One region of the Rheinheimera sp. F8 genome, then DNA from elsewhere that is predicted to be linked to it. Evidence: riboswitches for the same ligand, from Rfam matches in the RefSeq annotation. Region 1 holds a riboswitch; the other holds the start of a gene.
What was found. Region 1 has a riboswitch for thiamine pyrophosphate ahead of ATY27_RS08745 (TonB-dependent receptor). Riboswitches for the same ligand answer to the same signal wherever they lie in the genome.
Positions count from the first base shown of each region.

Region 2: another riboswitch for thiamine pyrophosphate. It lies ahead of ATY27_RS06110 (TonB-dependent receptor); the one in region 1 lies ahead of ATY27_RS08745 (TonB-dependent receptor).

Region 1 covers NZ_CP013656.1:1,933,648-1,945,006, forward strand. Annotated here, with positions in the region: gene mutM (bifunctional DNA-formamidopyrimidine glycosylase/DNA-(apurinic or apyrimidinic site) lyase) at 1-628, shown strand, start outside; gene ATY27_RS08735 (BamA/TamA family outer membrane protein) at 639-2,288, opposite strand; gene ATY27_RS08740 (hypothetical protein) at 2,421-2,756, opposite strand; TPP riboswitch at 2,894-2,990, shown strand; gene ATY27_RS08745 (TonB-dependent receptor) at 3,031-5,172, shown strand; gene ATY27_RS08750 (YkoF family thiamine/hydroxymethylpyrimidine-binding protein) at 5,194-5,442, shown strand; gene pnuC (nicotinamide riboside transporter PnuC) at 5,439-6,080, shown strand; gene ATY27_RS08760 (phosphotransferase) at 6,017-6,913, shown strand; gene ATY27_RS08765 (helix-turn-helix domain-containing protein) at 6,887-7,069, opposite strand; gene ATY27_RS08770 (S9 family peptidase) at 7,313-9,451, shown strand; gene nhaB (sodium/proton antiporter NhaB) at 9,784-11,352, shown strand.
Region 2 covers NZ_CP013656.1:1,324,400-1,335,758, reverse strand. Annotated here, with positions in the region: gene ATY27_RS06130 (hypothetical protein) at 169-633, shown strand; gene mutM (bifunctional DNA-formamidopyrimidine glycosylase/DNA-(apurinic or apyrimidinic site) lyase) at 646-1,455, shown strand; gene ATY27_RS06120 (BamA/TamA family outer membrane protein) at 1,466-3,115, opposite strand; gene ATY27_RS06115 (hypothetical protein) at 3,248-3,583, opposite strand; TPP riboswitch at 3,721-3,817, shown strand; gene ATY27_RS06110 (TonB-dependent receptor) at 3,858-5,999, shown strand; gene ATY27_RS06105 (YkoF family thiamine/hydroxymethylpyrimidine-binding protein) at 6,021-6,269, shown strand; gene pnuC (nicotinamide riboside transporter PnuC) at 6,266-6,907, shown strand; gene ATY27_RS06095 (phosphotransferase) at 6,844-7,740, shown strand; gene ATY27_RS06090 (helix-turn-helix domain-containing protein) at 7,714-7,896, opposite strand; gene ATY27_RS06085 (S9 family peptidase) at 8,140-10,278, shown strand; gene nhaB (sodium/proton antiporter NhaB) at 10,611-11,359, shown strand, end outside.

The sequences.
Region 1 (11,359 bases):
TGAAGTGCCTGGCGGCAGTATTATTTTGCACCTCGGTATGTCCGGCAATCTGAAGATCCTCAGCGCCGATACGCCCACCGGTAAGCATGACCATGTCGATATTGTGCTGGATAACCAGACCTTATTACGTCTGAACGATACCCGTCGTTTTGGTGCTGTGCTGTGGCAAGCAACCGGCACTGATCATCCGTTGTTAACCACTTTAGGGCCAGAACCACTGACGCCTGCGTTTCACGCGGAGCAGTTGTTCTCGCATTGCCAAAAACGCAGTAGCGCCATCAAACTGGTGCTGATGGATAATCATGTCGTGGTTGGCGTGGGGAATATTTACGCCAATGAATCCCTGTTTAAAGCCGGCATCTTGCCGACCAAACCGGCTAATCAACTGACTTTGGCGCAATGCGCAGTGTTGGTCGAAGTGGTGAAACAGATCCTGGCGCAGGCCATCACGCAAGGTGGCACCACGTTAAAAGACTTTAGTCAGGCCGACGGCAAACCGGGTTATTTTAAGCAGGAACTACTGGTGTATGGACGTGGCGGCGCAGCCTGTATCAGCTGCAACAGTCTGCTTGAGGAGATCCGTTTAGGCCAGCGCAGCACGGTGTTCTGCCGGCATTGTCAGGCCTAGCGGGTCGGCATTAAAACGGCTTTTTCGCGATCAGACGCCAGCGCCAGCCGGATAATTCCGGATTGTCGCTGACTGGTTTTGCCAAATCGATACTGATCACACTGCCGCGGCTGGAGTGGCTGGGTAACAGGCGGATGCCGATGCCATAACCGGCCAGATTCTGATCATCGTCCGGGCCTGCCGGTCGCTGCGGATTATCCCAGGCCCGCCCGGCATCAATAAAACCTGCCAATGCCACATCCAGCAACTGATACACATGCCAGTGCGTGATATAGCGGTACTCCAGCGACGCTATCGCGGCTTTATCGCCGGTTTGATAATAAAGCGGGAAGGCGCGCATGCCTTCGTCACCGCCGATGGTCATACGCTGGTCGCGAAACAGGTTTTTACCCACCGACCATTGCAGCTGAGCGATTAGTACTTGTTGTGCCGACAAATGCCGGACATAACGCAACTCGCTTTGAAACAACTGCTGCTCCTGCAACTGGTTACGGTGTAACTGTGAATAGCTGATTTGGCCGACTAACCAGCTGATATCATTGATCTCAAAGTTCTTTTGCACTTTGGCCTGCCAATGCCAGCCGCCTTGGTCTGCGCCCAGGCTTTCCAGCAAGCGACCTAGCCGCAGGGATGCCTGCCAGCCAAAATTGACATCCTCGACCCGGTTCCACAAAAAGAAGTTGGTGAGCTCGCGATAATCCGATTGTAAAAACTCCCAGCTGAGCCAGACCTGAGATAAATCGCGGTTCTCCGGCGGCGGCTGCGTACTGTCGTTGTTCAAATCAAATTTGCGTTCGTCCAGCGTCACACCGGTATTCAGGTGCTGCACACTGTCGCTGTCCCGCCAGAAACTCCAGCCGCTGCTTAATTCGATTAACTGTTGGTTACTTTTGTATTCGTTGTAGACATCTCCGCGGGCATATTCACTGATATCTTTGATTTCTTTGAAAATATCCAGATTGTAGGCGCGCTCGGAAGACAGCCGGTAAAAGGGTTTTGCCAGATTTAGCCGGTAACTTTCACCGTCTGAAGTATCGGCATATTGCATAGTCGTTTGCCAGTGACTGCCACTGATATTGGGGCTATGAAACTGCAGCTTGTAACCATCGCGCTCACTGTCGGTGAAGTATTCAATTTGTGCCTGATTGCCGGTGCCCCACAGGTTATCTTCGGCCAGGCCCAGATTGGCTTTGGTCGCGCCACCGGTGTGGCCGAGAGAAATTCGCGGCAATAGTGACCAGTTGTCCCAGGTTTGTACTGTGACCTGCACGGTCTGGCTGGCCGGACAATAGGCGTAGATAGTGATTTCGGCATGGCGCAAATATCGTCTGGCGCGCAACAGGCGTTCGGTTTCAGCCAGTACGGCTTGGTCCAACCGGTCGCCTTCCTGAAACAACAGGTCTTCACGCAGTGCGGACTCGCTGGTGATCACATGATACTCATTGGCAAAGCGGTGAAACCAGACGCTGTGTTTGTTGTTCAGATCAAAAATGTCGTTACGGGCAAACAGGACTTTAGCGATACGCCAATGTTGTGCCGCAGTGGGCAGGGTTTCAGTTGCAGAGAGTGTGGTGCAGTCCTCTGCAGCCATTGTTTTGCCGCTGAGCGTCAGCAATACAGCCATGCTCAGTAAGATCGGCAGGGATCGGATCCGTCGCATCACAGCTTCCTTGGTTCCGGAACGATGCGGCTCAGTTAATGCGCTTTGACACAGAAATGCAAGAGGGAAGATAAAATTGTGAGAAATAACAAGGAGATCAGCTCTGCCAAATGGCAGAGCTGAGCAGGCGACTTACATTTTGCCGTCTTTTTTCTTCAGTGATTTTAATAATGCGACCTGGCTCGGTGACAGCTTGATCACGCTGCCCGGATAAGCACGACCGGCGGGATAATCCCATTCACGTGGCCGTGATTCTTCAACGATTTTTTTGAAGCTGGCGCAAACTGAATTGGTTGGTTTAGCGCCAAGTTTTTTGGCGTAGGCTTTCAGATATTCGTCTGAGGCGCCTTCATTGGATAACAGGCAATAGCCTTCGGTAGAGTAAACAACTTCTTCTGATTCCTCAGCAAAAGCGATGTTGCTGGTCAGAGCCCCGGCTGCCAACAGGATGATAAGACTTTTTTTCATAGTTTTCCTCTTGTTATAACTGCACGTCAAAAATGACGTTCTGATTAACCCTAGCTGCTGAAAAATATTTTGCCAGCTTGTACCCAGATGAATTTTTCTGATTTCTTGCGACTGTACAGAAAAGCCGCTAAACTGCCGGCCAAACCAAGGGGTGCGAAAGCTGAGATGCCGCAAGGCAAACCCTTAGAACCTGATCCGGGTCATACCGGCGGAGGGATGGTGTGAAAACTTCCAGCTGCGCGCGCATGATCCCGGTCCCAACCGGAGTAAGTTGATGTTACGTGCATTCTCGCCTTTATCTGTCGGTCATTTTTCGTCTGTAACTCTTCAGCGTCCGCCGTTTTTACCGGCGTTATCTGCTATTGCCTTGCTTGTGTCCGGCGCAATACATGCTGAAGAGCAGGCTGTCACTGTGCAGGATGTCGAACGTATTGAGGTGCGTGGGGATTTTCGCCAGACCAATCTGCAAAAACTGCCGGGTAGTGTCGTCGTACTGGGCGAAACCGACATCAAACGCCAATCTGCGCAGCATCTTGATGATTTACTTGCCAATATCGCAAACTTGAACGCGTCCGCCGGCGCGTCGCGCAGTCGTTTTTTACAAATGCGTGGCGTGGGTGAGCGCAGTGAGTTTGTCGATAACATCAATCCATCGGTGGGCTTGCTGGTCGACGGCATCGACTACTCAGCCCTAGGACTGTTGTCGCTGGCCGACACCGCACAGCTCGAAGTATTCCGTGGCCCGGAAGCGACTCGTTTTGGCGCCAATGCACTGGCAGGTATGCTGAACCTGCAAACAGCTGACCCGATGTTTGCCAGCGAAGGTCGCGTACAACTGACCGCTGCGAATTACGACAGCTGGCAGGCCAGCATGACTTTAAATCAGGCGCTGACAGAACAATTTGCTGTGCGACTGGTGGCTGATCAGCAAAAATCTGATGGCTTTATCCGTAACGATTTTCTGCAACGCGAAGACACCAACGGCATCGATGAAACCACGTTCCGCTTGAAAACGCGCTACCAACCGAATCAGGATTTAACACTCGACTGGTTGTGGAACCATCACAACATCGACAATGGCTACGATGCTTTTTCGCTTGATCGTAATCGTACAACCTTGTCAGACCAACCCGGTCAGGATAAACAAGATGTCGATGCCAGCGCGCTGAAATTGCAGTACCAAGGTTTTGCCAGCGTAGATAGCCTGACACAGCTTAGCCTGTTAAAAGCCGACACTGATTATGGTTACGACGAAGATTGGGGTTATGTCGGGTTGCACCCGGATGAATATTCATCGACTGACCAATATTTACGCGATCGCGATTTTCTGAGTCTTGAACAACGGTTCATCAGTAAAAATCAACAAGGTCACAACTGGGTGGCCGGTCTGTATGCCAGCCAGCAAACGATTGATTTAACGCGCTTATATACCTGGCTTGAACAGAATTTTATCAGTGATTTCGAACGGCAGAATCTGGCTGTTTATGCAGAGAATGAACAGCAATTAGCATCAGACCTGACGCTGACTTATGGTGGCCGTTTGGAGCAATATCAGGATGAATATACCGACAATAACGGTATCCGTACTGAAGGTGATGACCAGATGTGGGGCGGCAAACTCAGCCTTGCCTATCAAGTCAGCCCGCTGAGTCAGATTTATGGCTTAGTCTCCAAAGGGTATAAGGTAGGTGGGGTGAATGGGGAAGCCCTGGCTGAAACCCTGAACCCCAAACTGACCGGGTTAAAGGATTTCTTACTCAGCAAAGCCACTTTCGCGCCGGAGCAGCTGATTAACGCTGAATTTGGCGTGAAAGGTCAAAATGCTGACCACACGCTGGTCAGCCGGGTCTCGGCGTTTTACATGTGGCGGGACGATATGCAGCTCAAAGCCTGGATTAATCAAGGTACGAAGTTTGTCGGTTATATCGATAATGCATTTAGTGGCCGCAATTATGGTCTGGAAACCGAAAACCGCTGGCAGCTGACCCCTGCGTTGGTGGCGCATTTCAGTGGTGCTGTGCTGAAGTCGGAGATCCGCGGTTTTGTCACCAAAGGTGGCCTCGATATGAGTGGTCGCGCTCAAGCGCAGGCGCCTGAGTATCAATTCAGTGTCGGCGCCGATTGGTCGCCGCTGGAAGCACTGCAAATTTCGGCGCAGTATGCACACAAAGATGGCTATTACTACTCAGATTCTGAAAACATCCGTGCTTCGCACAGTAATTTGCTGAATCTCCGGGCAAGCTATCAGTGGTCTCAGTGGGAATTGGCACTGTGGAGCCGCAATCTGCTGGATGAAACCTACGGTGTGCGTGGTTTTTATTTCGGTAACGACCCGCGTGATGGTTATACCGACCATTTATATGAGCAATTTGGCGAACCACGCCGGATCGGTCTGACCGCGACTTATCAGTTCTGAATCAATTAAAAGGACATCGTGATGCAACTTTCGATCGAAATCAGTAAATATCCGCTGACCAGCGATTACATCGAGCCTATTAAAGGTTTTATCGAAGAACTGAATAAAGAAGCCGGCCTGCACGTGCTGACCAATACCATGAGCACACAGATTTTTGGTGAATACGATACGGTGATGGCGGCGCTGCAACGCTGTATTCGCTGGTCGTTTGAACGTTATGGCAAAGTGGTGTTTGTCGTGAAGTTCCTGCACGGTGACCTGCGGCCATGATGGAACTGTGGCAGCAGTTGCTGAATCAATGGCAGCTACAGACAGCGCTGGAGCTGATTGCGACAGTGCTGGCGCTATCGTACACAGTGCTGGCGATCCGCCATAGCCTGTGGTGTTGGCCGGCAGCATTGGCCAGTACCGTGCTGACGTTGCAAATCATGCTGAGCGCGAATCTCTACACCGATGCACTGCTGCAGCTGTATTACGCCGGAATGGCGCTGTATGGCTGGTGGAACTGGCAGCAACTGCGCAATCAGAGCGGTCAGGCGCAGCAGGTGGTGGAGTGGCGTGGTTCGCAGCATCTGCTGCTCATCAGTCTGACGGCGGCTGCCGGTTTGTGTCTGGGCTTTGTGATGCAGCAATTCACCAGTACCGATTTTGCCTGGCTTGGTGCGCAAATCAGTTGTTTTGCCGTGGTGACAACCTACCTGGTCGCGAAGAAAGTCGTCTCCAATTGGTTGTACTGGATTGTCATTGATGCGGCTTCTATTTATATGTATCTGCAAAAAGATCTGTATTTTTTCAGTGCGCTTTTTGTTATTTATACGCTGACCGCAGCTTCGGGATATTTCGCATGGCGCAGCAACTACCGGCAACAGCAACTGAACAACGCATCTGGCATCTGTGTCAGCGGCTAGAGTTTTTTGCTAATCATGTGCCGCTGGCATTGCAAAAGCTGGCGGCCAGTAGCACCAATGACAATTATTATGTGCATACCCAGCGTGGTCATTATCTGGTGCGGCACTATAAACCTGGCGTGGCCGGCGTGTGCCGGCAACAGGAACTGCGCTGTCAGCATGCCGCAGCTGCCGTTGGCGTCGCGCCAGCGCCGTTGTGCCTGAACAACCACCAACGCATTCTGATCAGTGATTTTCTGACTCACAGCCGGCATTTTGACTGGGAGCTACACCATACGCATTTATTGCAGCTGGTGGAAAAACTGGTGCGGCTGCACAAGCTGAAAGTGCAGACGCCGGTGTTAGACCCCTTTATCTATCTGCAACAACTGCGCGACAAAGTGTTTAACGATGCCTGGAGTGCGGGTGATGAGCAGGACTGGCAACGACTTCGCACTGCAGCCAGCGCATTCAGCTTATTACCGGGTGACCAGGTGTTGTGTCATATGGATTTGCACAGCGGCAATATTTTGTTGCAGCACCAGCAGTTATGGCTGATTGATTATGAGTATTGCCAGCAAGCCGACAGTGCCTTTGATTTGGCAGCGTTATGTTTGAATCTGCAGCTGAATGCGAAGGAGCAGGAACAATTGCTGAGTCTATATCTGCAATTCCGCCCCCAAGCGCGGCAAGATTTAGCCGAGCGGTTGCAGTTAGCGTCATTGTTATATAGTGGGTTTTGCTGGTTGTGGTACAAATCGCTGGAAGGTGGTGCAGATAAAGCAAAACTGGCGCAACTTACATTACGCCAGTTCCCTTGTCAGCATTCAGATGCCGCCAAGACGCTCAGCTAACACCTTGTAACGCTTCACGTCTTCTTCTTCAAACATCGGTTTGCCTGCAGCATCCTTGTCGGCCGGTACTAATAAATTTTCCCGTGCCAGTCGTTCGACCCGGATATCCTGAATTGATAAAAAAGCCGCTACTTCGGCTACAGTCATTAAAGCCATGATGGTTTCCTGCGTGATGTATCTCAGTAATATAAGCGCAGATATTCTGGTTTGTGAATACTGATTGCCGGAACAGGCGAAATTTAAAACGATTAAGTCGGGAAATAATCCTTAGTTACACTTTATAAGGCGGCCAACGCTGTCGTTTGAGCGCATTCCAGTGGGCAGCCTTGTGTCAAATATGTTAAACAAGCAAAGTTGTAAATGTATGAGCATGAAGCAAAAAAATAACAGGAAGCGAAAATGGCAAATCGACCTCTCTCTCAATGGACCGCACTATTGGGCGCCGGCGCAATGTTAATCAGCGGCATCAGCCAGGCTGGTCAACCAGTGCAGGCTCCCGTGGCGGAACAAATCCCTTATACCGTAAAATCAGCCAACGGCGACCGCGTGGATCCGTATTACTGGATGCGCGATGACAAACGACAAGACCCGAAAGTGTTGGCGCATCTGCAGGCTGAAAACGCCTATTACCAACAATATGCCGATAAGTATCAGGATCTGACCAATAAACTGACTGACGAAATTATTGGCCGCATCAAGCAGGACGACAGTTCAGTGCCGGCGAAAAAAGGCGATTACAGCTTTTATACCCGTTATGAAACCGGCCAGCAGTATCCGGTGTATTTGCGGAAAGTGCTGAAAACCGGCGAAGAACAGGTGCTGCTGGACGTCAACAAAATGGCCGCCGGCAAAGATTTTTATCAGGTCGGTAATTATGCCGTCAGTCCGGATAATAATCTGGTTGCCTATGCCGAAGACACGAATGGCCGCCGCCAATACACGGTGCGGGTTCGCGACCTCAGAACCGGCAAAGATTTACCGGATGTTCTGACCGGCGTAGAAGCGTCGCTGGCGTGGTCATCCGACAGCAAGCATCTGTTTTATATTGAAAAAGACAAACAAACTTTATTAGGCAATAAAATCCGCCGCCATCAGCTCGGTGAAGCGGTGGCCAAAGACGTGCTGATGTATGAAGAAAAAGATACCAGCTTCTACACCGGTATCGGTAACAGCAGTGATGACCAGTTTGTTGTGTTGTGGCTGGGTAGTACGGTGTCCTCAGAGATCCGCGTACTTCCGGCCAACCAGCCAACAGGCGAGTTTAAGGCCATTGCACCGCGCCAGCGCGACTTCAAATACGAAGCGGACCATTTGGGCAAACGCTGGATCATCAGCACTGACTGGAATGCACCGAATAACCGCATCATGGCCGTGTCTGACGATCAAATCGGCGACCGCGCACGCTGGACTGAATTACTGGCGCATGACAAGAACGTGTTTATCGAATCTTTTCAGTTGTTTAACGACTATCTGGCAATTAACGAACGCAGTGAAGGTTTAAACCGCATCCGTGTGTTGCCGTGGCAAAACCCGGCGAAAGCCAGCTATATCAGTTCGGATGAACCTGTGTATGTCGCAGCAACCGATGTGAATCTGGAACAAAACACCGAATGGTTGCGCTACAGCTATACCTCGCTGACCACGCCGAATTCCGTTTATGAAGTGAATTTACGCAGTGGCGAAAAACGTCTGCTGAAGCAACAGGAAGTGTTAGGTGGTTTTGACCGCGCCAACTATCAGACCGAACGGGTCTGGGCTGAAGCCCGCGACGGTACCAAAGTGCCGGTCAGTTTGTTATACCGCAAAGGCTTTAACAAGGATGGTTCAGCGCCACTGTATCAGTACGCTTATGGCTCTTACGGCTCTTCATCTGCGCCAAGCTTCCGCGCCAGCGTGTTGTCATTAGTCGACCGTGGTTTTGTTTATGCCATTGCTCATATCCGTGGTGGCCAGGAAATGGGGCGTCACTGGTATGAAGACGGCAAATTACTGAAGAAAATCAATACCTTCACTGATTACATTGATGTCACCGACTATCTGGTCAAACAGCAGTATGCCGCGAAAGACAAAGTCTTTGGCATGGGCGGTAGCGCTGGTGGTCTGTTGATGGGGGCTGTTGCCAATATGGCGCCGGAGAAATACCGCGCTTTAGTGGCCAACGTGCCTTTTGTTGATGTGGTCACGACGATGCTGGATGAATCAATCCCACTGACCACCAACGAGTTTGATGAATGGGGCAACCCAAAACAAAAAGCCTATTACGACTATATGCTGTCCTATTCGCCTTATGACCAGGTGAAGAAGCAGGCTTACCCGGCACTGCTGGTGACAACAGGTCTGCACGATTCACAAGTGCAGTATTTTGAACCGGCCAAGTGGGTGGCGAAGCTCAGAACTGAAAAAACTGACGCGCAACCGTTATTATTCCGCACCAATATGGAAGCGGGTCACGGTGGTAAATCCGGTCGTTTCTCGCGGATGAAAGAAGTGGCGCAGGAATATGCCTTTATTCTGTCGCTACTGGATAAGAAATCCTGATATATCAGCAATATAAGATGTATAAAACAAAGCCCGGCGTGTTTGCCGGGCTTTTTTTTGCGATGGACTATATAACAACGCACAGATGTTGGTCGGCGACAAGGCTGGTAAACCGGTCGCAAATTTCAGGTTGTATTCACAATTGTCATGGAGCTGCCATAGACATATTTGCTTTAACTCAGGTATAAGAATCTGACGTCGTTGATGTTTTTCGGGACTGGACCGTAATTTACCCTTTGGCAGGGCAGGCGAATCATCTCAGTTACGCTACATTAAACGTTGACGAAACTGCCGTTGAAGATCAAATCAGATAATAACAAGTGAGATCCGCTATGAAACCATCTGGCACTGCGCTGGCGTTGTACACCAATTTTCTCGGGCAATCGCCCAACTGGTTCAAACTAACCATAATTGCCTTTCTGTTTTTGAATCCATTGGTATTTATTCAGAACCCTTATGTCGCCGGCTGGTTGTTGGTGCTGGAATTTATTTTTACGCTGGCGATGGCATTAAAGTGTTACCCATTATTACCCGGTGGCTTGTTAGCAATTCAGGCGATCGCAATGGGCATGACCAGTACTGAAAAAGTCATGCATGAAGTCTCCGTCAATATTGAAGTAATCCTGCTGCTGGTGTTCATGGTTGCCGGCATTAACTTCGTCAAAGATCTGCTGTTGTTTGTGTTTACCAAGTTGTTGTTGCGGGTGAAATCCAAAACCGGCATTTCGCTGGCGTTTTGTGTCATGGCGGCATTTTTATCGGCCTTCCTCGATGCGCTGACTGTGGTGGCCGTGGTGATTAGCGTAGCGGTAGGCTTTTACGCGATTTATCACAAAATATCGTCAGGCAAGACTTTTCTGGATAGTCACGATCACAATGCTGATGGTGAGGTCCGTGAGTTGTCGCGTACCGATTTGGAGAATTTCCGTGGTTTCCTGCGTAACCTGCTGATGCATGCCGGTGTCGGTACTGCCTTGGGCGGCGTAGCGACTATGGTGGGTGAGCCGCAAAACCTGATCATCGCAGAAGCGGTTGAGTGGGGTTTTGCTGAGTTTGCGCTGCGGATGTGTGCGGTCAGTGTACCGGTTCTCATTGCAGGTTTGTTGACCACTGCGCTGGTAGAGAAGCTAAAGTGGTTTGATTTTGGTTACAAAATGCCGGATGCGGTGCGCACAGTGCTGGTTGACTATGATGCACACCAAAGCGCAAAACTGACCGCTTCGGATATCTCCAAGCTTTGGGTACAAGGAGTTATTTCCGTATTGTTGATCCTGTGTCTGAGCCTGCATATTGCGTCGGTTGGCCTGATTGGTCTGATGGTGATTATCCTCGCAACCACTTTTTGTGGTGTCACCGACGAACATGCCATCGGCAATGCATTTAAAGAAGCGCTACCTTTTACCGCCCTGTTGGTGGTGTTTTTTGCCGTAGTCGCGGTAATTATTGACCAGCATCTGTTTACCCCAATCATTACCTGGGTACTGACGTTTGACGGGCAGTTGCAACTGGCAGTGTTGTTTATGGCAAACGGTGTGTTATCAATGGTCAGTGACAATGTCTTTGTTGGCACTGTTTACATCAACGAAGTAAAAGCTGCGTGGGAAGCGGGCCGGATCAGCCGTGAGCAGTTTGAAATGTTGGCTATTGCGATTAATGCGGGTACAAACCTGCCAAGTGTGGCGACGCCAAACGGCCAGGCAGCGTTCCTGTTCCTGTTGACCAGCGCGTTAGCACCGCTCATCCGGCTGTCTTATATGCGGATGGTGTGGATGGCAGTGCCTTATACCATTGTTCTGACGATTGTAGGGTTAGCGGCTACGGTGTTTGTGTTACCGGAAGTGACCCATTATTTCTACAGCGTAGGTTGGATCCATCACTATGTGCCGGGTGCGGCGCATTAATTCAGCG
Region 2 (11,359 bases), 610 kb from region 1:
ACCCGGCCTTGTGTCGGGTTTTGTTTTTTTAGCCTGTGGTAAATCCGCAGCCGTTTGAAATACCTCTCTCTGAAACGATCGCAACACTCGAAGCCAGAGATCAGACAAATTGGCGACTGCAACTCTATCCGGTACACTGCCAGCATCTTCAGGTCATCAACGAATGCTATGCTGAGATTATCCCGTCAATCCTGGAACAATCTGATTATCTTCGGTGTGCTGGCACTGTTTTTCCTGTTTTACATAGCGCCCAGCCATCTGGCTTTTATGTTAAACCGCGACCAGACCATCAGCATCGTTGCGCCGGGTCAAAAACTGCTGCAAGTGCAGTTCCCGCGCGCGACGCTCAAGCAAGCCGGGCCGGCCTGGCGCTTCGAACCGCAACTGGAGCTGCCAGCAGCAGAAACGATTTTGCAGTATTGGCAAGATTTTCAGTTACCTGCCGCAAAAGAGGATGGCCCACAAATTCTGGCGCATGTGTGCCGCGTCTTGCTTTATCAAAGTGGTGAGGCGCAACCGATGCTGTGGCTCATTGCGGTTGACCAACAGCAATGGTATCTGCAGCATCAGCAAGTGTTATTCCCGATCGATCAGGCTACCGCTGACAAGCTGTGCCCGCCTTCTTTACGTTAAACCGGAGTTGTTATGCCTGAATTGCCAGAAGTCGAAGTCTCTCGGTTAGGCATCACGCCACACCTGTCGAACAGAACCATTCGTCGTATTGATGTGCGCCAGCCAATGTTACGCTGGCCGGTGCCGGCAGAAGTGATGAATGTGACGAATGCGCCGGTGCTAAACGTCAGCCGCCGTGCCAAATATTTGCTTATTGAAGTGCCTGGCGGCAGTATTATTTTGCACCTCGGTATGTCCGGCAATCTGAAGATCCTCAGCGCCGATACGCCCACCGGTAAGCATGACCATGTCGATATTGTGCTGGATAACCAGACCTTATTACGTCTGAACGATACCCGTCGTTTTGGTGCTGTGCTGTGGCAAGCAACCGGCACTGATCATCCGTTGTTAACCACTTTAGGGCCAGAACCACTGACGCCTGCGTTTCACGCGGAGCAGTTGTTCTCGCATTGCCAAAAACGCAGTAGCGCCATCAAACTGGTGCTGATGGATAATCATGTCGTGGTTGGCGTGGGGAATATTTACGCCAATGAATCCCTGTTTAAAGCCGGCATCTTGCCGACCAAACCGGCTAATCAACTGACTTTGGCGCAATGCGCAGTGTTGGTCGAAGTGGTGAAACAGATCCTGGCGCAGGCCATCACGCAAGGTGGCACCACGTTAAAAGACTTTAGTCAGGCCGACGGCAAACCGGGTTATTTTAAGCAGGAACTACTGGTGTATGGACGTGGCGGCGCAGCCTGTATCAGCTGCAACAGTCTGCTTGAGGAGATCCGTTTAGGCCAGCGCAGCACGGTGTTCTGCCGGCATTGTCAGGCCTAGCGGGTCGGCATTAAAACGGCTTTTTCGCGATCAGACGCCAGCGCCAGCCGGATAATTCCGGATTGTCGCTGACTGGTTTTGCCAAATCGATACTGATCACACTGCCGCGGCTGGAGTGGCTGGGTAACAGGCGGATGCCGATGCCATAACCGGCCAGATTCTGATCATCGTCCGGGCCTGCCGGTCGCTGCGGATTATCCCAGGCCCGCCCGGCATCAATAAAACCTGCCAATGCCACATCCAGCAACTGATACACATGCCAGTGCGTGATATAGCGGTACTCCAGCGACGCTATCGCGGCTTTATCGCCGGTTTGATAATAAAGCGGGAAGGCGCGCATGCCTTCGTCACCGCCGATGGTCATACGCTGGTCGCGAAACAGGTTTTTACCCACCGACCATTGCAGCTGAGCGATTAGTACTTGTTGTGCCGACAAATGCCGGACATAACGCAACTCGCTTTGAAACAACTGCTGCTCCTGCAACTGGTTACGGTGTAACTGTGAATAGCTGATTTGGCCGACTAACCAGCTGATATCATTGATCTCAAAGTTCTTTTGCACTTTGGCCTGCCAATGCCAGCCGCCTTGGTCTGCGCCCAGGCTTTCCAGCAAGCGACCTAGCCGCAGGGATGCCTGCCAGCCAAAATTGACATCCTCGACCCGGTTCCACAAAAAGAAGTTGGTGAGCTCGCGATAATCCGATTGTAAAAACTCCCAGCTGAGCCAGACCTGAGATAAATCGCGGTTCTCCGGCGGCGGCTGCGTACTGTCGTTGTTCAAATCAAATTTGCGTTCGTCCAGCGTCACACCGGTATTCAGGTGCTGCACACTGTCGCTGTCCCGCCAGAAACTCCAGCCGCTGCTTAATTCGATTAACTGTTGGTTACTTTTGTATTCGTTGTAGACATCTCCGCGGGCATATTCACTGATATCTTTGATTTCTTTGAAAATATCCAGATTGTAGGCGCGCTCGGAAGACAGCCGGTAAAAGGGTTTTGCCAGATTTAGCCGGTAACTTTCACCGTCTGAAGTATCGGCATATTGCATAGTCGTTTGCCAGTGACTGCCACTGATATTGGGGCTATGAAACTGCAGCTTGTAACCATCGCGCTCACTGTCGGTGAAGTATTCAATTTGTGCCTGATTGCCGGTGCCCCACAGGTTATCTTCGGCCAGGCCCAGATTGGCTTTGGTCGCGCCACCGGTGTGGCCGAGAGAAATTCGCGGCAATAGTGACCAGTTGTCCCAGGTTTGTACTGTGACCTGCACGGTCTGGCTGGCCGGACAATAGGCGTAGATAGTGATTTCGGCATGGCGCAAATATCGTCTGGCGCGCAACAGGCGTTCGGTTTCAGCCAGTACGGCTTGGTCCAACCGGTCGCCTTCCTGAAACAACAGGTCTTCACGCAGTGCGGACTCGCTGGTGATCACATGATACTCATTGGCAAAGCGGTGAAACCAGACGCTGTGTTTGTTGTTCAGATCAAAAATGTCGTTACGGGCAAACAGGACTTTAGCGATACGCCAATGTTGTGCCGCAGTGGGCAGGGTTTCAGTTGCAGAGAGTGTGGTGCAGTCCTCTGCAGCCATTGTTTTGCCGCTGAGCGTCAGCAATACAGCCATGCTCAGTAAGATCGGCAGGGATCGGATCCGTCGCATCACAGCTTCCTTGGTTCCGGAACGATGCGGCTCAGTTAATGCGCTTTGACACAGAAATGCAAGAGGGAAGATAAAATTGTGAGAAATAACAAGGAGATCAGCTCTGCCAAATGGCAGAGCTGAGCAGGCGACTTACATTTTGCCGTCTTTTTTCTTCAGTGATTTTAATAATGCGACCTGGCTCGGTGACAGCTTGATCACGCTGCCCGGATAAGCACGACCGGCGGGATAATCCCATTCACGTGGCCGTGATTCTTCAACGATTTTTTTGAAGCTGGCGCAAACTGAATTGGTTGGTTTAGCGCCAAGTTTTTTGGCGTAGGCTTTCAGATATTCGTCTGAGGCGCCTTCATTGGATAACAGGCAATAGCCTTCGGTAGAGTAAACAACTTCTTCTGATTCCTCAGCAAAAGCGATGTTGCTGGTCAGAGCCCCGGCTGCCAACAGGATGATAAGACTTTTTTTCATAGTTTTCCTCTTGTTATAACTGCACGTCAAAAATGACGTTCTGATTAACCCTAGCTGCTGAAAAATATTTTGCCAGCTTGTACCCAGATGAATTTTTCTGATTTCTTGCGACTGTACAGAAAAGCCGCTAAACTGCCGGCCAAACCAAGGGGTGCGAAAGCTGAGATGCCGCAAGGCAAACCCTTAGAACCTGATCCGGGTCATACCGGCGGAGGGATGGTGTGAAAACTTCCAGCTGCGCGCGCATGATCCCGGTCCCAACCGGAGTAAGTTGATGTTACGTGCATTCTCGCCTTTATCTGTCGGTCATTTTTCGTCTGTAACTCTTCAGCGTCCGCCGTTTTTACCGGCGTTATCTGCTATTGCCTTGCTTGTGTCCGGCGCAATACATGCTGAAGAGCAGGCTGTCACTGTGCAGGATGTCGAACGTATTGAGGTGCGTGGGGATTTTCGCCAGACCAATCTGCAAAAACTGCCGGGTAGTGTCGTCGTACTGGGCGAAACCGACATCAAACGCCAATCTGCGCAGCATCTTGATGATTTACTTGCCAATATCGCAAACTTGAACGCGTCCGCCGGCGCGTCGCGCAGTCGTTTTTTACAAATGCGTGGCGTGGGTGAGCGCAGTGAGTTTGTCGATAACATCAATCCATCGGTGGGCTTGCTGGTCGACGGCATCGACTACTCAGCCCTAGGACTGTTGTCGCTGGCCGACACCGCACAGCTCGAAGTATTCCGTGGCCCGGAAGCGACTCGTTTTGGCGCCAATGCACTGGCAGGTATGCTGAACCTGCAAACAGCTGACCCGATGTTTGCCAGCGAAGGTCGCGTACAACTGACCGCTGCGAATTACGACAGCTGGCAGGCCAGCATGACTTTAAATCAGGCGCTGACAGAACAATTTGCTGTGCGACTGGTGGCTGATCAGCAAAAATCTGATGGCTTTATCCGTAACGATTTTCTGCAACGCGAAGACACCAACGGCATCGATGAAACCACGTTCCGCTTGAAAACGCGCTACCAACCGAATCAGGATTTAACACTCGACTGGTTGTGGAACCATCACAACATCGACAATGGCTACGATGCTTTTTCGCTTGATCGTAATCGTACAACCTTGTCAGACCAACCCGGTCAGGATAAACAAGATGTCGATGCCAGCGCGCTGAAATTGCAGTACCAAGGTTTTGCCAGCGTAGATAGCCTGACACAGCTTAGCCTGTTAAAAGCCGACACTGATTATGGTTACGACGAAGATTGGGGTTATGTCGGGTTGCACCCGGATGAATATTCATCGACTGACCAATATTTACGCGATCGCGATTTTCTGAGTCTTGAACAACGGTTCATCAGTAAAAATCAACAAGGTCACAACTGGGTGGCCGGTCTGTATGCCAGCCAGCAAACGATTGATTTAACGCGCTTATATACCTGGCTTGAACAGAATTTTATCAGTGATTTCGAACGGCAGAATCTGGCTGTTTATGCAGAGAATGAACAGCAATTAGCATCAGACCTGACGCTGACTTATGGTGGCCGTTTGGAGCAATATCAGGATGAATATACCGACAATAACGGTATCCGTACTGAAGGTGATGACCAGATGTGGGGCGGCAAACTCAGCCTTGCCTATCAAGTCAGCCCGCTGAGTCAGATTTATGGCTTAGTCTCCAAAGGGTATAAGGTAGGTGGGGTGAATGGGGAAGCCCTGGCTGAAACCCTGAACCCCAAACTGACCGGGTTAAAGGATTTCTTACTCAGCAAAGCCACTTTCGCGCCGGAGCAGCTGATTAACGCTGAATTTGGCGTGAAAGGTCAAAATGCTGACCACACGCTGGTCAGCCGGGTCTCGGCGTTTTACATGTGGCGGGACGATATGCAGCTCAAAGCCTGGATTAATCAAGGTACGAAGTTTGTCGGTTATATCGATAATGCATTTAGTGGCCGCAATTATGGTCTGGAAACCGAAAACCGCTGGCAGCTGACCCCTGCGTTGGTGGCGCATTTCAGTGGTGCTGTGCTGAAGTCGGAGATCCGCGGTTTTGTCACCAAAGGTGGCCTCGATATGAGTGGTCGCGCTCAAGCGCAGGCGCCTGAGTATCAATTCAGTGTCGGCGCCGATTGGTCGCCGCTGGAAGCACTGCAAATTTCGGCGCAGTATGCACACAAAGATGGCTATTACTACTCAGATTCTGAAAACATCCGTGCTTCGCACAGTAATTTGCTGAATCTCCGGGCAAGCTATCAGTGGTCTCAGTGGGAATTGGCACTGTGGAGCCGCAATCTGCTGGATGAAACCTACGGTGTGCGTGGTTTTTATTTCGGTAACGACCCGCGTGATGGTTATACCGACCATTTATATGAGCAATTTGGCGAACCACGCCGGATCGGTCTGACCGCGACTTATCAGTTCTGAATCAATTAAAAGGACATCGTGATGCAACTTTCGATCGAAATCAGTAAATATCCGCTGACCAGCGATTACATCGAGCCTATTAAAGGTTTTATCGAAGAACTGAATAAAGAAGCCGGCCTGCACGTGCTGACCAATACCATGAGCACACAGATTTTTGGTGAATACGATACGGTGATGGCGGCGCTGCAACGCTGTATTCGCTGGTCGTTTGAACGTTATGGCAAAGTGGTGTTTGTCGTGAAGTTCCTGCACGGTGACCTGCGGCCATGATGGAACTGTGGCAGCAGTTGCTGAATCAATGGCAGCTACAGACAGCGCTGGAGCTGATTGCGACAGTGCTGGCGCTATCGTACACAGTGCTGGCGATCCGCCATAGCCTGTGGTGTTGGCCGGCAGCATTGGCCAGTACCGTGCTGACGTTGCAAATCATGCTGAGCGCGAATCTCTACACCGATGCACTGCTGCAGCTGTATTACGCCGGAATGGCGCTGTATGGCTGGTGGAACTGGCAGCAACTGCGCAATCAGAGCGGTCAGGCGCAGCAGGTGGTGGAGTGGCGTGGTTCGCAGCATCTGCTGCTCATCAGTCTGACGGCGGCTGCCGGTTTGTGTCTGGGCTTTGTGATGCAGCAATTCACCAGTACCGATTTTGCCTGGCTTGGTGCGCAAATCAGTTGTTTTGCCGTGGTGACAACCTACCTGGTCGCGAAGAAAGTCGTCTCCAATTGGTTGTACTGGATTGTCATTGATGCGGCTTCTATTTATATGTATCTGCAAAAAGATCTGTATTTTTTCAGTGCGCTTTTTGTTATTTATACGCTGACCGCAGCTTCGGGATATTTCGCATGGCGCAGCAACTACCGGCAACAGCAACTGAACAACGCATCTGGCATCTGTGTCAGCGGCTAGAGTTTTTTGCTAATCATGTGCCGCTGGCATTGCAAAAGCTGGCGGCCAGTAGCACCAATGACAATTATTATGTGCATACCCAGCGTGGTCATTATCTGGTGCGGCACTATAAACCTGGCGTGGCCGGCGTGTGCCGGCAACAGGAACTGCGCTGTCAGCATGCCGCAGCTGCCGTTGGCGTCGCGCCAGCGCCGTTGTGCCTGAACAACCACCAACGCATTCTGATCAGTGATTTTCTGACTCACAGCCGGCATTTTGACTGGGAGCTACACCATACGCATTTATTGCAGCTGGTGGAAAAACTGGTGCGGCTGCACAAGCTGAAAGTGCAGACGCCGGTGTTAGACCCCTTTATCTATCTGCAACAACTGCGCGACAAAGTGTTTAACGATGCCTGGAGTGCGGGTGATGAGCAGGACTGGCAACGACTTCGCACTGCAGCCAGCGCATTCAGCTTATTACCGGGTGACCAGGTGTTGTGTCATATGGATTTGCACAGCGGCAATATTTTGTTGCAGCACCAGCAGTTATGGCTGATTGATTATGAGTATTGCCAGCAAGCCGACAGTGCCTTTGATTTGGCAGCGTTATGTTTGAATCTGCAGCTGAATGCGAAGGAGCAGGAACAATTGCTGAGTCTATATCTGCAATTCCGCCCCCAAGCGCGGCAAGATTTAGCCGAGCGGTTGCAGTTAGCGTCATTGTTATATAGTGGGTTTTGCTGGTTGTGGTACAAATCGCTGGAAGGTGGTGCAGATAAAGCAAAACTGGCGCAACTTACATTACGCCAGTTCCCTTGTCAGCATTCAGATGCCGCCAAGACGCTCAGCTAACACCTTGTAACGCTTCACGTCTTCTTCTTCAAACATCGGTTTGCCTGCAGCATCCTTGTCGGCCGGTACTAATAAATTTTCCCGTGCCAGTCGTTCGACCCGGATATCCTGAATTGATAAAAAAGCCGCTACTTCGGCTACAGTCATTAAAGCCATGATGGTTTCCTGCGTGATGTATCTCAGTAATATAAGCGCAGATATTCTGGTTTGTGAATACTGATTGCCGGAACAGGCGAAATTTAAAACGATTAAGTCGGGAAATAATCCTTAGTTACACTTTATAAGGCGGCCAACGCTGTCGTTTGAGCGCATTCCAGTGGGCAGCCTTGTGTCAAATATGTTAAACAAGCAAAGTTGTAAATGTATGAGCATGAAGCAAAAAAATAACAGGAAGCGAAAATGGCAAATCGACCTCTCTCTCAATGGACCGCACTATTGGGCGCCGGCGCAATGTTAATCAGCGGCATCAGCCAGGCTGGTCAACCAGTGCAGGCTCCCGTGGCGGAACAAATCCCTTATACCGTAAAATCAGCCAACGGCGACCGCGTGGATCCGTATTACTGGATGCGCGATGACAAACGACAAGACCCGAAAGTGTTGGCGCATCTGCAGGCTGAAAACGCCTATTACCAACAATATGCCGATAAGTATCAGGATCTGACCAATAAACTGACTGACGAAATTATTGGCCGCATCAAGCAGGACGACAGTTCAGTGCCGGCGAAAAAAGGCGATTACAGCTTTTATACCCGTTATGAAACCGGCCAGCAGTATCCGGTGTATTTGCGGAAAGTGCTGAAAACCGGCGAAGAACAGGTGCTGCTGGACGTCAACAAAATGGCCGCCGGCAAAGATTTTTATCAGGTCGGTAATTATGCCGTCAGTCCGGATAATAATCTGGTTGCCTATGCCGAAGACACGAATGGCCGCCGCCAATACACGGTGCGGGTTCGCGACCTCAGAACCGGCAAAGATTTACCGGATGTTCTGACCGGCGTAGAAGCGTCGCTGGCGTGGTCATCCGACAGCAAGCATCTGTTTTATATTGAAAAAGACAAACAAACTTTATTAGGCAATAAAATCCGCCGCCATCAGCTCGGTGAAGCGGTGGCCAAAGACGTGCTGATGTATGAAGAAAAAGATACCAGCTTCTACACCGGTATCGGTAACAGCAGTGATGACCAGTTTGTTGTGTTGTGGCTGGGTAGTACGGTGTCCTCAGAGATCCGCGTACTTCCGGCCAACCAGCCAACAGGCGAGTTTAAGGCCATTGCACCGCGCCAGCGCGACTTCAAATACGAAGCGGACCATTTGGGCAAACGCTGGATCATCAGCACTGACTGGAATGCACCGAATAACCGCATCATGGCCGTGTCTGACGATCAAATCGGCGACCGCGCACGCTGGACTGAATTACTGGCGCATGACAAGAACGTGTTTATCGAATCTTTTCAGTTGTTTAACGACTATCTGGCAATTAACGAACGCAGTGAAGGTTTAAACCGCATCCGTGTGTTGCCGTGGCAAAACCCGGCGAAAGCCAGCTATATCAGTTCGGATGAACCTGTGTATGTCGCAGCAACCGATGTGAATCTGGAACAAAACACCGAATGGTTGCGCTACAGCTATACCTCGCTGACCACGCCGAATTCCGTTTATGAAGTGAATTTACGCAGTGGCGAAAAACGTCTGCTGAAGCAACAGGAAGTGTTAGGTGGTTTTGACCGCGCCAACTATCAGACCGAACGGGTCTGGGCTGAAGCCCGCGACGGTACCAAAGTGCCGGTCAGTTTGTTATACCGCAAAGGCTTTAACAAGGATGGTTCAGCGCCACTGTATCAGTACGCTTATGGCTCTTACGGCTCTTCATCTGCGCCAAGCTTCCGCGCCAGCGTGTTGTCATTAGTCGACCGTGGTTTTGTTTATGCCATTGCTCATATCCGTGGTGGCCAGGAAATGGGGCGTCACTGGTATGAAGACGGCAAATTACTGAAGAAAATCAATACCTTCACTGATTACATTGATGTCACCGACTATCTGGTCAAACAGCAGTATGCCGCGAAAGACAAAGTCTTTGGCATGGGCGGTAGCGCTGGTGGTCTGTTGATGGGGGCTGTTGCCAATATGGCGCCGGAGAAATACCGCGCTTTAGTGGCCAACGTGCCTTTTGTTGATGTGGTCACGACGATGCTGGATGAATCAATCCCACTGACCACCAACGAGTTTGATGAATGGGGCAACCCAAAACAAAAAGCCTATTACGACTATATGCTGTCCTATTCGCCTTATGACCAGGTGAAGAAGCAGGCTTACCCGGCACTGCTGGTGACAACAGGTCTGCACGATTCACAAGTGCAGTATTTTGAACCGGCCAAGTGGGTGGCGAAGCTCAGAACTGAAAAAACTGACGCGCAACCGTTATTATTCCGCACCAATATGGAAGCGGGTCACGGTGGTAAATCCGGTCGTTTCTCGCGGATGAAAGAAGTGGCGCAGGAATATGCCTTTATTCTGTCGCTACTGGATAAGAAATCCTGATATATCAGCAATATAAGATGTATAAAACAAAGCCCGGCGTGTTTGCCGGGCTTTTTTTTGCGATGGACTATATAACAACGCACAGATGTTGGTCGGCGACAAGGCTGGTAAACCGGTCGCAAATTTCAGGTTGTATTCACAATTGTCATGGAGCTGCCATAGACATATTTGCTTTAACTCAGGTATAAGAATCTGACGTCGTTGATGTTTTTCGGGACTGGACCGTAATTTACCCTTTGGCAGGGCAGGCGAATCATCTCAGTTACGCTACATTAAACGTTGACGAAACTGCCGTTGAAGATCAAATCAGATAATAACAAGTGAGATCCGCTATGAAACCATCTGGCACTGCGCTGGCGTTGTACACCAATTTTCTCGGGCAATCGCCCAACTGGTTCAAACTAACCATAATTGCCTTTCTGTTTTTGAATCCATTGGTATTTATTCAGAACCCTTATGTCGCCGGCTGGTTGTTGGTGCTGGAATTTATTTTTACGCTGGCGATGGCATTAAAGTGTTACCCATTATTACCCGGTGGCTTGTTAGCAATTCAGGCGATCGCAATGGGCATGACCAGTACTGAAAAAGTCATGCATGAAGTCTCCGTCAATATTGAAGTAATCCTGCTGCTGGTGTTCATGGTTGCCGGCATTAACTTCGTCAAAGATCTGCTGTTGTTTGTGTTTACCAAGTTGTTGTTGCGGGTGAAATCCAAAACCGGCATTTCGCTGGCGTTTTGTGTCATGGCGGCATTTTTATCGGCCTTCCTCGATGCGCTGACTGTGGTGGCCGTGGTGATTAGCGTAGCGGTAGGCTTTTACGCGATTTATCACAAAATATCGTCAGGCAAGACTTTTCTGGATAGTCACGATCACAATGCTGATGGTGAGGTCCGTGAGTTGTCGCGTACCGATTTGGAGAATTTCCGTGGTTTCCTGCGTAACCTGCTGATGCATGCCGGTGTCGGTACTGCCTTGGGCGGCGTAGCGACTATGGTGGGTGAGCCGCAAAACCTGATCATCGCAGAAGCGGTTGAGTGGGGTTTTGCTGAGTTTGCGCTGCGGATGTGTGCGGTCAGTGT